One region of the Paenibacillus sp. FSL R5-0914 genome, then DNA from elsewhere that is predicted to be linked to it. Evidence: riboswitches for the same ligand, from Rfam matches in the RefSeq annotation. Region 1 holds a riboswitch; the other holds the start of a gene.
What was found. Region 1 has a riboswitch for cyclic di-AMP ahead of MKX60_RS01270 (hypothetical protein). Riboswitches for the same ligand answer to the same signal wherever they lie in the genome.
Positions count from the first base shown of each region.

Region 1 (8,020 bases):
GATTCATCTACGGAAGCTAGCCCTTCAATCACCTCACCGTCACCAGGGATGAGTTCTCCCTGACTGATAATGACGATATCTCCTTTACGCAGCTCGGAGGAAGAGACTGTCTTCACCGACCCTCCAACCAGTTTGTTGGCAGTGATATCTTGTTTCGTTTTCTTAAGCGAATCAGCTTGGGCTTTACCGCGGCCTTCCGCCAGTGCTTCAGCGAAGTTCGCAAACAGCACTGTAAATAGCAGAATGAACAACACTGTGATATTGAACCCTATCGATTGCTCTGCATTAAAATATCCAGGAGCCAGCACCATGAGGAGGACAATGATCGTACCGACCTCTACCACGAACATGACTGGATTTTTGATTAGCGTTACTGGGTTAAGCTTTATAAAGCTATCCTTTACAGCGCTTAGGAGTATGGGTCCCGTCAGCAGCTTTTTTCTTTTTACAGTACTCATCTTATTCTCCCTCTTCCTACCGTAAGGTTAGATATTCTGCAATGGGGCCGAGTACAATGACCGGCAGGAACGTCAACGCACCGATAATCACTACTGTACCAATCAGAATTCCCGTAAACAGTCCATTGTCTGTGCGGAACGTGCCAATCGTCTCAGGAACCGGCTTCTTCTGAAGCAAAGAACCTGCTACCGCCAACATTGCGATAATAGAAACATAACGACCTAGCAGCATGACAATCCCGGTTGTAACATTCCAGAAGGTTGTGTTGTCCGCAAGTCCTTCAAATCCTGAGCCATTGTTCGCGGCAGAAGAGACATATTCATATAACACTTGGCTGAGTCCATGGAATCCAGTGTTCGTAATCGCCCCTTGCCCCAAATCGGTCAGGAACGCAGCTGCAGTTGGCACAAGGATAATGAACGGATGCACAAGGATCGCAATGGCAATCAGCTTCATCTCCTTGGCCTCTATCTTCCGTCCGAGGAACTCCGGTGTCCTCCCGACCATCAGACCGCACAGGAAGACACCCAGAATCGCATACATCAGCATATTGATCAGTCCGACACCTTTACCACCGAAGACATTGTTGAGCATCATCAGTGCAAGAGGCGTAATGCCTCCCAGCGGCGTCAGCGTATCATGCATATTGTTAACACTACCTGTCGTAGCTGCGGTTGTTACTGAAGTAAACAAGGAAGACTGCGGTATGCCGAAGCGCACCTCTTTACCTTCCATGCTACCTTGTGAAGATTCGATTCCTAGTGCATTGATCGCCGGATTACCTTTTGATTCAGCATAGAAGTTTAGGCTTAATAGCAGAACAAACAAGGTCATCATTGCGGTAAAAATTACCCAGCCCTGACGTTTGTTCTTGGCAAACAATCCGTACATATAAGGGAGCGAAGCTGGCAGCATCCACATAGAGAGAATCTCCAGAACGTTCGTAAGTGGATTAGGGTTCTCAAAAGGATGGGATGAATTGGCCCCGAAGAAGCCGCCACCATTCGTGCCCAGATGTTTGATCGATTCCAAAGAAGCTACTGGACCGATAGCAATTTGTTGTGTTTGGCCCTCTAGTGTAGTGACTTCAAGTGATGGCTTGAGCGTTTGTGGCACATGCAGTCCTACCAGCACCAATGAAACTAACAAAGCTAGCGGAATGAACACACGAATATGTGCTTTGACGAAATCCTCGAAGAAGTTCCCGACTGATTTCCGTCCCGTGATTCCTCTGACAAAGGCAACCGCAACAGAAAATCCGCTCGCTGCAGATGTGAACATCATCATCGTGATGACAGCCATTTGTGAAAAATACGAAAGCCCCGTCTCCCCGCTATAATGCTGCAGGTTCGTATTGGTCATAAAGCTGATCACTGTATTAAATGAAAGCGTCTGTTCCATATCCGCAATTCCATTCGGATTTAGCGGTAAACCCCGCTGCAATCGAAGAAAGATATAGCTGAAAGTAACCAGTACGATATTCGTTAAAACAAAGCTGAGCGCGTACTTCTTCCAGGACATACCGTCCCGTTTTTTCAGGCCGATCAGCTTATAAATTCCTTTTTCCATGCCTCCAAACCATCGATCCGTACGGTTCGGTTCATTAGAAAATACATAATATAAATACGTGCCCATCGGCTTAACCAGCAAGATAAGAATTACGATTACAGCAACTATTTGCAAAATGCCCATGAATGCCCCTCCTTAAAATTTCTCCGGATGAATCAATGCGTAAACCAGATATACAAACAACAGTAGGGTAACAGCGATTACTAGAATCACAACTTATCCCTCCCTGTATCCTCAACTACACCTGCGCACCAGCGCATAAATCCATAAAACAACCCGTAAATTACAGCTAACGAAGCTACCATATACAGATCCATCATATCTCCCGCACTCCTTCTTTTATCCTTGATGAGGTGATTTATCGATTAGAAAATCAGCATCACCACTGTGGGAATAGATTACATAACTTGCACCAAGTCTTTTATAGACCAATCTAGGATTTATTGAGCTTGTGATTACAAAAATCGGCTGCGTCGTCCAAGTGCGGCACATCTGAATGTAGCGGCAGCATAACGTAAAGCTGCTCTCGAACAGATATACCCGTCCTACCGGGAACGGCGGGCGAAACCAAGTATTCTGATGGCGGGTATCAACTAGAACGACTTGTTCAATCCCCATCTCTTCGAGTAGGGCCTTCTCAGGCAAGTTGTTGGTCAATCCGGCCATCTTAATGCCTCTGAATTTTAGAAGCTTAATAAAATGTTCGCCTGCCTTCGTTGGCGCACATACCAGTACATATTCATTCTGATCTGTCATCTCTTATTCTCCTCAAATGCTTTGCTTGTAAGATCAGAGCTTGATCACCCTGATCTTGAAAGAAAAGCTACCGCTAATGATGAATATAACGACCTCTTCGTGAGGTTTTCCATAAATGCTTTGCTTAAAAAAGCACAGCAAAAAGCCACAAAGGATTCTCCTCTGTGGCTCGCTAGCGGTCACATTGCACTCATCCTCTCTCCATACGCTTACGAGGTTAGCTGTCGGATTCGGGCGGTGAGAGTCGCCCTACCTGTATAGATGCGAGCTCACTCGCACCTTCTACAGGATTCACCCCATAACCGGCTTCCGACTCTCACATCGTCTGCCGATTGTTGGTTCCCCCGCTTTCCTTATCGGAAATTAAGCGGATCAAATATTCGATTGTTGTTGAAACAGGAGTAATCATACCCTTATGCAGGAAGAATTGTAAAACCTGATTGATGCCAAAATAATGCAAATTAAAAACTATTTTCGCGTTGGATAGCGCTTACTTGATATCCAATCTCTCTATATCTCTTGTTTACTCGAGTTTTAATCCATTAGCGAAAAGCGGGCATACCATGTGATTTTATTCACCACAAATGTAGAAATCTCAAAAAATCGCCTTTATAGGTAAGAAAACAAGAAGTCGAGATTAAGCGAGGAAGAAGCCCGATAACTCGCAATAAATACCTATTTGGTTCCCTTTTCCGTCGTAGTAGGCAGGATTTGGTTTAAATTGCGCTCAAAAGAACACTTTCTGTTTTTACAGAAACACCTTGAAAAGAGTATGATTCGGGTTGAATCTATTTCACGAAATACATTCAACGCTGAGTTCCTGCATTTGCAGGGAACGGGGGAACCATCAGGCCACATGGCCTACTTGGGGTGAATCCGAAGGAGACTGTTCAAGTCTCACATAGGTAGGGCGACTCTCACCGTCCGAATCCGACAGCTAACCTCGTAAGCGTAAAGAGAGAGACCCTTGATCCGCCACGCTTTGGCACAGGTGTGTGTATACCTGTATTCCAAAACCGCAGCAGAGGTCCTCCTCTTGCTGCGGTTTTTGCGTTACCTGAATCTATAGGGTGATAGCATGCTGGACGGGGTGAAAGGAATGAAACACTATTATTGGGGAACTCAGCAAGGGCTACTTGAGCCGATAAGTCTAAATTATGTTTGCTTTGGAGCGTTGTGGTTCGAAGAGGATCATCACAGAACTATTGTCGGCTATGCTTTTGGTCAGAAGCAGATTGAATCACTTCGCCATTTCAGCAGCCCATCTACCTGTGAATACTGTATGGACCGAACAATTATATACGAAATATATAAAAGTATCCGAGAAAAGCAACAGCTGCAGGATTGGTCAGCACACCAACGTTTTCCGTGGCTCACCGCTTTTAAGGAACCGTGGAAAGATGTTGCAGTCGGTTGGTACGTAATGAGATCCCGCAACACCTTTCCCTTACATTTATCCGTTATACGCAAACAGAAATTCAGACTATGGCTGGAGCATGCCGCAGTCTGTGAGAATGAAGCTGAAATGCTCGCCTGTATAGAGAAGGCTAATGACATTCACCATGTAGATCTTAAGCTTTTGGAAACCTAAGGAGGAGAAAACTGTCATGGACCAGCGAAGACTATCTCGCATAGAAGTATTCGTCTTTGATTCACCTGAGCCTATTCATTATGGAATGGAGGCTGATCAAGGCAGCCGTTATGGCATCCTGAAACTTACCTGTAAAGGAGGTAGCAGCTGGGGGGCATGTCTTATCTCTGCCAATACCAAAACTTTCGATCTTATTAAATGGAGTTCTTTTCTCAGAATGATATACCATTGCCGGCTAGAGGAAGCGATAGATAAAGTACGTACCCATGGTTCAGAGTGGGATCAGACTCAGTTTGAGCTAGTACAAGGTGCTTTACAGGATTTAAAAGCCAAGCTGCAGGGCAAATCCTTGGCAGGGCACATTGAACAAGGTCGTCTGTACAGAGCTGTCGCTGGTGGGAGAGATTCCAAAGGAGGGCGGCTATATTATAAACCATCCAGTGTTGCGCTTCAAAAACATAGTTATCCAGAACCTGATACCGCCGAGCTTATCAACAAATCCATTTCTTACTTTTCTATATTATAGGTTCATCCCATAAACAATTCTGAAAGGATCGTGTTTATCATGCCTGACCCCTTACCTGCCGAATCCCCCCGTAGAACTATATTTGCAGAGTGTGTTCAGAAGTGTACGAATGATATCTATATGCTCAGTTCCATGTTGTTACAACAATCAGCAGAAGCTGAGGAGGTTACTATCCGTACTTTTAAAGAGCTTCATAAAATATTCCGTCAAAAAAGCTTCGACAGCCAGCTATTCTCTGTCGAAGCTTACCGCTCTTGTATCCGACAATGCGCCGATTATTACGCACGCCGCTCTCTCCTGTCTGCCAAGGCATTGCCTTGGGAGGAACAGCTTATAAAAACGATGTGGTATGGCCTAAAGCTATCTTTACCTCAAATAAGCATCATCCTGCAAAAGAGTGTTCCTGTACTAAAAGCGCAGCTTAGGCGTGTGCGGGAGCAACTGACTGCTCCAGAGGATTTGCTGCCTAGTGGTAATCTATCCGTTGTCTAATCCCTCAAAAGGAAAGACATTTGAGTGTACGGAGCATATATTGGACTCAGGAGCCCTGGAGTCCGCAACTATCTTCCAAATAACTTTTACGATACGTACACAAAAAATAAAAAAGCCACGGCATCTGCCGCGGCTTCCTTATCTCCTACTATTACGCTTTACTCTTACGCGCCTTACCGTACATCCACAATCCCGCAATCATCCCCACCATGGCAATCCCAGTCAATACACCCTGAGTGAAATCCATTAAAGCGGACCCATTGGTCGAGAGCATTCTACTAACCGTAGCCAGAGATACCGAACTCATTAAAAGCATCATATTGTATTGTTCACTTTTAGTCATGATTACCACTCCTTAAAAGTTTATATGAAGCCACTTAGATCTTGTAAGCCTTCATCGCTTTTCTGATCTCTTTAATACTTGGACGTTTGCCGTACATCAATACGCCTGTGCGATAGATCTTGGCAGCCAACCATCCAAAGATGAACGTGGTAACAAGCAGGATGGCTAATGATACAATAACTTGCCAGATCGCTACTTCACCAACACCAATTCGGAGCAGCATGGTCAATGGAGAGGTGAAAGGCACATAACTCGCTACCTTAACCAGCAGAGTATCCGCATTAGAAATACTGAACAGTGGAACATAGAATGCTACGAAGCCTAACATCATAATCGGCATAACCGCTTGGCCAAGATCCTCTGTACGGCTGACAATCGAACCTACAGCTGCATACATCAAGGCATAGAGGAAATAACCTAGTACATAAAGAACAATTCCATAAAGCAACAAGTTAATATTAAGCTGGCCTAAATCCAGGTCTAAATCTTTCAAAATCGTTGCATTATGCGGAAGCTTAAGATTGACAACTACCGCTGCGATAATGACGCCAATTTGTAATAATCCTACTAAGAAGACACCGATAACTTTACCAAACATTTGCGCTAAAGGTGAGGCACTTGTAATCAGAATCTCCATGATCCGTGAGCTCTTCTCTGAAGTAATCTCAGCTGCGATCATATTACCGGTCATCATGATAGACATGAAGAACAGCATAAGCATGGCGTATACAATGACGTAATTAATAGGTGGAGCGGATTCCTGCGACGCATCCTTATCTCCCGCAGTCCCATCAGGGTTGAGCTGCTGAGTAGCTATCTGTACCGGTGTTGACATAGCAGCAATCTGCTCCTGCGTCAGCTTGTCGCCAACGATGAACTGGGTGTTGGCCTGCTGAAGGGCATTTTGGAGATAGATTTGCACATCGCCCTTCAATTCACCATTTTCACTATGATAAGTAACGGGTGGAAGTCCTTCGCCAGTAGGTTCTGCAAAAGTAACGTACCCCTCTACAGTCCCTTCATCTAAAGCTTTCTTTAGCTCCGCATCGTCGGCAGAAGTATATTGCACAACTTTTGCCTGCGGCATTCCCTCAGGTGAAGTATATGCCTTCAACAACTCTGCAGCCTGATTTCCCTCTTCCGCGATCACAGCAATTTGAGTCTCTGCGTTTGTTTTAGAATCACCCTTAAACTGATCGATGATGTACGGAAGATTCATCCCAATGCTGAGCAGCAACACTAGAATTAACGTAGTAATCATGAATGATTTCGTTCTTACTTTATTTTTAAAGGTAAAGCCAATAATTGTTCCCATCTTATTCATGAGATTCACCCACCGCTCTGATAAAGATTTGATTTAACGTTGGTTCCTTAATTTCAAAATGCTCCACTTCACCCTGCGCCATCGCCTGCTGTAGGATACGTTGTGCTGCGCCGATCTCACTGATGGACAACAGATAACCTCGCTCCTGTCGCTGTACTGCTGTTACACCTGCAATTGATTCTAGACCGGTCACTTCGTTATCCGTACGCAACAATACTTGTTCACGAGGATATCCACTCTTAATCGTACGAATATCGCCCTGCACGACAGTATTGGAACGATCCAAAATCGTAATATTACGGCAAAGCTCTTCAACATGCTCCATCCGGTGAGTAGAGAATAAGATACTCGTTCCTTGATCACGTAATTCTTTTACCGTATCTTTCAGTAGTTCCACGTTAACAGGGTCCAAGCCACTGAAGGCTTCATCAAGGATGAGAATTTGCGGTTTATGAACGACTGCGGCGATAAAGCCCATTTTCTGCTGATTCCCTTTGGAGAGCTCTTCAATCTTCTTATTGTAATAATCTGGAACCTCAAACCGATCAAGCCAATAGCGGAGGCTCTTATCTGCATCACTAGCTGACATCCCCCGCAGACGTGCCAAGTAGACGATTTGATCGCTTACCTTTACCTTTGGATATAATCCTCTTTCTTCGGGCAGATAGCCCATGATTTGCTGAAGTTCGCTGTTATACGGCTTTCCATTATACAAAATATTCCCGCCATCAGGGTAAATTAGGCCAAGCACCATGCGCATGGTGGTTGTTTTTCCTGCACCATTTGCCCCAAGTAATCCGTAAATTTCCCCCTTGTCTACCGTTAGGTTAATTCCGTTTACAGCGGTTTTTTCTCCATATTGCTTCATTACACTTTCCAGCTTTAAGGCTTCCATTTCTCTAGTCCCCTCTCTTGTGATCAATCAGGATAGGACGGTGTCCCTGTGTCCATAAACCCAGT
Region 1 covers NZ_JBBORH010000001.1:303,934-311,953, forward strand. Annotated here, with positions in the region: gene kdpB (potassium-transporting ATPase subunit KdpB) at 1-458, opposite strand, end outside; gene kdpA (potassium-transporting ATPase subunit KdpA) at 475-2,151, opposite strand; gene kdpF (K(+)-transporting ATPase subunit F) at 2,164-2,241, opposite strand; gene MKX60_RS01265 (hypothetical protein) at 2,368-2,784, opposite strand; cyclic di-AMP (ydaO/yuaA leader) riboswitch at 2,975-3,164, opposite strand; cyclic di-AMP (ydaO/yuaA leader) riboswitch at 3,585-3,750, shown strand; gene MKX60_RS01270 (hypothetical protein) at 3,884-4,375, shown strand; gene MKX60_RS01275 (hypothetical protein) at 4,392-4,901, shown strand; gene MKX60_RS01280 (hypothetical protein) at 4,941-5,393, shown strand; gene MKX60_RS01285 (hypothetical protein) at 5,545-5,736, opposite strand; gene MKX60_RS01290 (ABC transporter permease) at 5,771-7,060, opposite strand; gene MKX60_RS01295 (ABC transporter ATP-binding protein) at 7,053-7,955, opposite strand; gene MKX60_RS01300 (ATP-binding cassette domain-containing protein) at 7,960-8,020, opposite strand, start outside.

Region 2 (8,020 bases), 500 kb from region 1:
CACGACCATGTCACCTACTATAAAGAGCAATTTATTTGCAGTAGCTGTCTAAAAGAAATTGCCGACCCTGAACGCATGTCTCAAGTGCCTGAGGCGCGCCAAGATTTTGCAGGCGAAGTGTCAGAGCACAGCAGCACGATCCGGAAGACGAAGACAGAGGATATGTGCCAACGCCTGGAGCGGGCCATAGAAGAACATCCATATGCCAATCAGAAAGAGCTTGCTGAAATTCTTGGGATCAGTCAAGCTAGAGTAAGTCAACTCAAACGCAAACTTAGTACGGCAGGCAAATCGTAAACTAATTCATTGTGTTCAATTCAAAAAGGCTTCGACTCTCCTATTTCAGGATGTCGAAGCCTTTTTCTGTATCAGGTAACCTTGACCGGGTAATCGTTCCTACTCGGTCAGTGCAGCCTTAAGCTCATCGGAGGACGCAGTCCACCATGCCTCATTATGAGAGATCAAGAGGGATTTGAGGGCAGCTTTTTCAACTGTGCCAAGCCCTCCCACATCGATTTTGCGTTTTAGAGCAGCATCCAACTTATTGACATGCTCGGCGAGAATTTTCCAACCGCGACGTGCTTCCGTATCGATCCACATTTCACAGGCCGTTATTCCGCCATAGAATTGACTATCCTGTGTACGGTCCACTGCTACCCATACTACCCAAACCTGTCTACCGTTAGGTACATCTTCACGGTTCATGGAGAATTTAATCCCCTTTTCAACCTTACTCTTGGCATGCATGGCACCAATATCAATGACTGCTTCACCGCCATCAATAATGACAGGCGATACGTTATTGAGCTCTATAGAGCCCGCTCCAAAGCCTTTATGTTTACTTTTGGCATTCACAATATTTAAGGCAATCTGTTTCTTGCCCTCCGGTTGTATGTTGTCCACGAGTGCACACCCTTCCTCTTACGAATAATTTAATTTTAGCTAATAATGCGGCGATTGCAAACATATACATCCCGTAGATGCTTGTCACGGGAGGAATCACACTATGAAGTCACTGTCATTAAGGTACATCATCATCTTTGCGACCCTGGCCACCCTCGTGCTATTAGGAGGCATATGGGTCTATTCGGGGGATAACTCCACATCTTCTGTTACTAGCTTTGTTTCAAAAGAGGCCAAGTCCTCAAGCGGCATAGCTCCTGCAGCTGCACCACAACAGACACTGCCTGAAAGCGCCCCCGTTCCAGCAGAAGAGGCATTAAGTCAACGAGTTGTCGAGTATCACATCGATGTTCAGCTTGTTCCTGATACAGAAACCTTAATCGCTTCTGAGACGGTAACCTGGACACACCCCGGTGTAAAACCGGTAAGTGATCTATATTTTCATATGTATCCAAATGCTTTTGCTTCATCAGATACTACCTTTATGAAGGAGTCCGGAGGAACGCTCAGAGGTGACACCATGCCAGAGAACGGCTTCGGAAGTATGACTTTAACCGATTTGCGCACAACAGAAGGAACATCACTAATGCAAAGAGTGCAATTTGTACAACCCGATGATGGTAACGTCAACGATAAGACACTCCTAAAGGTACATCTCCCACAGCCGGTTAATGGTGGAGAAAGTGTCACGCTTAAACTCCAGTACGAGGTCCAGCTCCCCAAAATATTTGCCCGTATGGGCGCATCAGGCAATTTCGTGATGGCTGGGCAATGGTTCCCTAAACTTAGTGTATACGAGCCTATGGGCACACGCGGGGTTAAGGAGGAAGGCTGGGATTTGCATCAGTACCACGGCACCTCTGAATTTTACAGCGATTTTGGCATCTTTAATGTAACGATTGCGGTTCCTTCCGACTACACGGTAGCTGCGACCGGATTTCCTGTGAAGAATGCCAAGCTAAAGCAAGATCAGAAAATATATCAGTTCTACGCTGACGATGTCCATGACTTTGCGTGGGCGGCATCCCCTGATTTTACAGTAGCCGAAGAAGCCTTCTCTACGCCAGAAGTGCCTGGTGTACGGATTAAGGTGTATCTCGATCCATTACACAAAGACTTAAAGGAACGATACCTTCAGGCCGCTAAGGCAGCTCTGACCTACTTCAGCAAATGGTATGGTCCTTATCCCTACTCGACTCTGTCTATTATCGTTCCGCCTAAGGAGGGGAATGGGGCTGGAGGAATGGAGTATCCAACACTCATTACAGCGTTTGGAGCCACAGACTCTTCTCCTGACACCTCACTTGAAAGAACCGTCGTTCATGAAATTGGCCATCAATACTTTTACGGCATGGTAGCCAGCAATGAATTCGAAGAGGCTTGGCTAGATGAAAGCTTCACTTCTTATGCTGAAGACAGACTCATGGAGCAAGAATATGGCATCAAAACGAATCTCCCTCTTCAGTCCAGCTTGGTGACCAAATCAGAGACGCTAAATTTAGAAACATGGAAATATGCCGGGGCAGAATCCTATAGCCGGAATGTGTATATTCGCGGAAAGCTAGTACTTAAGGATATTGAACGCCAAGTAGGCACTAAGGCAATGAACAGCATCATGTCCACTTACGCACGTAAATTCCGTTTCCAGCACCCCACTACGTCTGATTTTCAAAAAGTCATTGAGAAGGTAACCAAAAAATCATGGCTGCCTTATTTCGAAGATTATATTTATGGTGGTGGTGCTCCTGATTTCTCAGTAGATACGATTACGATTAAAAAGAATGGCAACAGCGATGCTCAGAGCTATGAATCCATAGTAAAGATTACAAACAAAGGGAGCCATTACGTTGACGTTCCCATTAAATTCACATTCGCCGATGGCTCTGCTACAGAGCGGGTCTGGAGCGGTGAAGGAGCAGAGACTACCTTCCAATTGTTAAGTGATAAGCTTCTGCTCTCTGCTGAGGTTGATCCTGAGCATACCATTCTGTTAGAAAACAAACATCTTAATAACTTCAGACTGGCGGAAATAGAGCCCAAAACGCTCTCCCGCTGGACATTAAGTGTAACTAAACTAGTTGAAACCGTGCTCGGAACTCTTGTCTGGTGAGGTGAATGATTGTGAGAACATCGATAACCCGCGGCTGGCAAAGCATGAAGGAGCAATTTTATATTCTGATTCTGCTCTTCATCTACCGACTGCTCTGGGGCTACTTTATGTACGGCTTCATCCGATCTGCTATCGTTCCAATTCTACTACGTTATCCAGATAAAGACGCTGGAGGCAGCGGAATGGGCAGACTACTCTATTATGTCGAAGGGCAGTTCAGCTTGAACACAGATCCTGCGATACGTACTTGGTTATGGATGTTCCTAGGGCTTGTTGTCTTACGACTGCTACTCTCCCCCTTCATAAGGGCAGGATTACTGCATGAACTCCATCAGGAGCGAAAAGGAGAGCGTGGCCTGTTCTTTTTTCCCGGTATGAAGCTTTATGGATTTCCAGTGTTTATCTTCAGTCTAATCGAATGGGTGCTGGCTCTACTTCCGTTATACTGGCTTGCTCCAAAAATGTACGGGCTATTCTTGTCCTCCTTTCTGAACTACTCTTTGTTACTTCATCTAGTTCCATACGTATTGGCATGGCTTATATACATCTTTATCGTGCGCCTGTTCCTTCTATATATGCAGTTTGGTTATACCAGCGGCACGGGGATGTTCTCTTCCTTATTCATTTGCTTGAAGTCGCTGATTCCGGCAATAGGAATTTCAATCATACTTGGTGCAGCAGGCCTGATCCTTTTGCTAGTGTGCGGACTAACGGGTATCTTCTGTCCTGGCCTACCAGCACTTCTTATTCGTCAACTTTCATCACTGCCCTCAACACTCTTCAAAATGTGGGGAATTTCAGCTCAATATCATCTATGGCAAAGTAAAGCATTTCCACAATAATTTGAAGCATTACAGAACATAATATAAGAGTCCCGGTTCCTGAATCAGGAGCTGGGACTCTTTCGCGTTATAGACAAATTATGAGGATTTGCAAAATCGTAAAGACTTTGTTACAATAAGTCCTGTTCCATTGGTAACAAGTTTGTAATCATTTGAAACGATTTCTACATAACTTCATGTATTTGTCGTAGTCATGTCGATAAGTCACTATCTGGTGCATAAAACGCCGAATTCCTTGCACCGGGAAGTGGGGGAACCATATTTTGGGTGAATTGATCTCGCTTTGCAGTGATCATAGGGGAACCTTCTACCGAATCCTTAAGCTAACCTCACAGGCATTGGAAGGGGTACAATTTTTTTGAAGAATTTAAGAAAAGCATGCGTCGCTGCGGCGCTAGGACTTGTGATGGCGTTCTCTATTGGTGGAGGAAGTGCCTTTGCAGATTCTAAGATGGACAGTGTTATTTCAAAGACAATTGGAGTTGCCTATAAAACCGGAGGCACTAGCACTGCCGGGTTTGACTGTTCTGGATTTACTACGTATGTATTCAAGAAGGTGGGTCTTTCTTTGCCCCGTACTTCAAAAGCTCAATATAATGTCGGAACTCCTGTAGCCAAAAGCAAATTGCGTTCAGGTGACCTAGTTTTCTTTAACACATTGGGCAACGGCGTATCCCATGTCGGCATTTATGTTGGAAACGGAAAATTCGCACAATCATCATCTTCATATGGCGTGACCATCACTTCACTTAGCCAGTCCTACTGGGCCAATCGCTACGTTGGTGCTAAAAGAGTAATGAGTACTTCCTCATATCAAGCTATAGCCTACGATTAATACTTCCCCACAACTATAACCTCACAATTACATTATATAGACCTGGGTTTGATTATTCACTTAATCGAATCCAGGTTTTCTTTTGCCTTATTATATTCTTTACACCTCTAGAACGGACTTTAAACACTTTTATTTGATAAAAATTTCAATAAATATAAAAATTAGTTTAATATTATCGCTTACATATGCATTTTGTCTTTAAAAAAACGAATTTTTCTGCATGATTATGTTAAAAACGATTGCCAAGCGGCACTCTGTTTGTTACAATAACTGCAGTAAGATTTTAGTAACATTTTTGTAATCATTAAGTTGTTATTTACAAAGGTTTTGTCATGTATTGATTACAAGCTATTCCTAATCAACAGTATCAGCCGAGTTTCCTAACTATTAGGAAAACGGGGGAACCAACTTTGGGTGAATTGACCTCCATTTTTAGAGGGGTCATAGGGGACCTTCAACCGAACCCTTAAGCTAACCTCGTAGGCATCCGGAAGGGGTATAAACTTTTGAAGAAGAAGCTAGCAGCAGCAGTACTTAGCTTTTCCATTATTTTCACCATCGGAGCAGGAAGCGCTTTCGCGGATTCCAAAATGGATAAAGTGATCGACAAGACCATCGGAACTAAGTACGTATCCGGCGGCATCTCCACAAATGGATTTGATTGCTCCGGATTTACAATGTATGTATTTGATAAAATTGGTATAAACCTACCACACCAATCAGGTTCCCAGTATCAAATGGGTACTGCTATCTCCCAAGATGATTTAAGATCTGGAGATCTTGTATTCTTCAATACAAGTGGTAAGGGTGTCTCCCATGTCGGTATTTATGTCGGTGAAGGCAAGTTTGCACACGCATCTTCCTCACGCGGTGTAACGATTAGCTCCCTGAGTGATAGCTACTACGTGAAACGCTACATCGGTGCTAAACGAATTATGAGCACAGATGCTTATCATTCTGTTGCTTCTGAGACAGAAGATAATGATGATGTTCAATAAGTAAATCGTACATAGGCTCTTTTCCAAGATGTTGATTCTTGGGGAAGAGCTTGTTTTTTGTCTTATTTAGTATTTACCCCTCTCAGAATTTGTAAAACAATAATCTTCATAAATTTCTGAGTCGACCATGCCTCTTTTTGTATATAATTAGTTACAAGCATAAACGCCTTCGATGTCCTTATAAGGACCATAAGTATTTTAAGCTAGAAATATAAGACATTTTAAGTCCCCCCCCGTGAAAGGAGGTCCTTGACCTTATGATAAATCCCTCTGTTACTTTTCATGTAGCGCCTATGGAGACCAGTCACGCGGAAGAGATTTGCAACTGGGATTACACTGCCCCTTATAATATTTACGGCTGGATGCCGTGGGAGCAAATGCAGGCTCTTGGAATCGAGTTCGGTGACCCGCAGCTACGGAATGAGCAATATGTCTCCATATTAAATGGGCAAGGGATTTTGTGTGGATTCGCGCAGTTGTTTCCAATGGAAGGTGTTGTTCGCTTGGGGATTGGTATGCGCCCTGATCTATGCGGTCAAGGTCTAGGAAAAATATTCATGGATGCAATCGTGCAAGCAGCCTTGCTTCGTTATCCTGAGCGTGAGATTGATCTAGAGGTATTGACCTGGAACCAGCGGGCGATCCGAACTTACCAAAAGTGTGGATTTACGATTACCGATACGTATGAACGCCTAACCCCCACAGGAAACAAACCTTTTTATTGCATGGTCTATGATAAATAATATTAAATTCCATATTTTTCAATGATTTGATGGCATTATCGTTCATTTTTTTGTCACAAACCCTATGATAACGCTTCACCTTGAGCTATAATGTAGGGAGCAGCTTACATAGAAGGGACGAACTGGGATGCAGAAATGGATCATGAGCGGTTTGTTTTTTGCCGCCTGTGCCTTTGCGGTAGTACTTATGTTTACACTTCCAGGTAAAGAAGAGGTAGCTGAACAGAATAAGCCGACGATGCCGGAAGTCCAATTGGATGCGGCAAAGGCCGAAGCAACCGTGAAAGCCAGCTGTATCACCTGTCACGGCGATCAGCTTCAAGGTGGAGTTGGACCCAGTCTTCAAAATGAAGGCGGTCAGCATGATGCTGAAGAAATCTACAGTATCGTCACTAAAGGACGAGGTCAAATGCCTTCCTTTAAAGAAAAGCTAGCCCCTGAGGAGATTGCAAACGTCGCCCTCTGGCTCTCAGAGAAAAAGTAACAGTAACTACTACCTAAGCAACTAAAAACGCCCGTGCCAGAAGATAGTTCACTATCTGCGCACGGGCGTTTATTTATGAGTTTAGGTGACACTAACGATTTTTCTCAAAGGCTTCATTAAATTCATGTGCCTCTCGAATATCTAGAGCTGTAATACCGTCTTCCTCATTTGATTTCAGTCGTAAAGTCACTATCTTATAATCAATCGTAATATGTGGATGGTGATCAAAGGCTTCTGAAATGGTGGCTACTTCATCAACGAAAGCAATACCCTTCATATATTGGCTGAACATATATTTTCGCACCATGGTATTCTCTTCCAGCTTCCAACCTTCCAGCTTGCTGATCTGCTCACGCAGTTCTTCTTCGGTAAATAACAATTCGTTTCCTCCCTTACTAAAAATTGCAGTAAAATCCGCAGGTCCCTTTACTCGTCTTATTCGTTAAACAAAACATCCCTTAGCTTCTGAGGTCCAAGGGATGTGCCAGGATAAAGGCAATATTTTCGATTAAATGTATTCAAGAATCCCAGCGATTATAACTCGGCTACACCAATTTTAACACGGGCTACTAACTACGGGCAAATTACGCCCCGCCGCCGCCTCTTCTTAAATCAAAACAACAGAGGCTAAATCCTCTTCTCCGACTAAAATATTAATGCGGTGAGTGTCCTTATCGTAGATGATAACGCCGCTCCCCACCTCAATCATAGGTTCATTACCCAGCGCGAAGAAAAGATCCTCAGCCAGTGCCTCCCATACCTCCATCTTGGATTCCTGCGGCAATTCTTGCCACTCTTCCGGATCCATTTCAAAAAATAAGTACCCATCGGAAATTCTTCCGACAGCCTCAGTCAAATCCGTTAGGATTTCACCGTAATCTCTACCATGCTTTACACCCACATGTATCACTCCGTTTTCTCCACAGATGAATAATTACTTACCTTATCCATTATAGCCGAAAAAATGACTTCACAAAAAACGGAATGATGTCGATAAATAAGAATATACGTTATTCGGTTTCGAACAGAGTGCCTTGCCGCTGTTTCAAGGATGATATACGCGGCTTTGTCGGAACACATCTTAAAATCTCATGGACGAGGTGCA
Region 2 covers NZ_JBBORH010000001.1:799,423-807,442, forward strand. Annotated here, with positions in the region: gene MKX60_RS03380 (AbrB/MazE/SpoVT family DNA-binding domain-containing protein) at 1-297, shown strand, start outside; gene MKX60_RS03385 (YwhD family protein) at 397-903, opposite strand; gene MKX60_RS03390 (M1 family metallopeptidase) at 1,007-3,013, shown strand; gene MKX60_RS03395 (hypothetical protein) at 3,025-3,855, shown strand; cyclic di-AMP (ydaO/yuaA leader) riboswitch at 4,070-4,208, shown strand; gene MKX60_RS03400 (C40 family peptidase) at 4,262-4,690, shown strand; cyclic di-AMP (ydaO/yuaA leader) riboswitch at 5,050-5,191, shown strand; gene MKX60_RS03405 (C40 family peptidase) at 5,197-5,688, shown strand; gene MKX60_RS03410 (GNAT family N-acetyltransferase) at 5,946-6,431, shown strand; gene MKX60_RS03415 (c-type cytochrome) at 6,559-6,915, shown strand; gene MKX60_RS03420 (4a-hydroxytetrahydrobiopterin dehydratase) at 7,007-7,294, opposite strand; gene MKX60_RS03425 (hypothetical protein) at 7,523-7,816, opposite strand.
Region 2: another riboswitch for cyclic di-AMP. It lies ahead of MKX60_RS03405 (C40 family peptidase); the one in region 1 lies ahead of MKX60_RS01270 (hypothetical protein).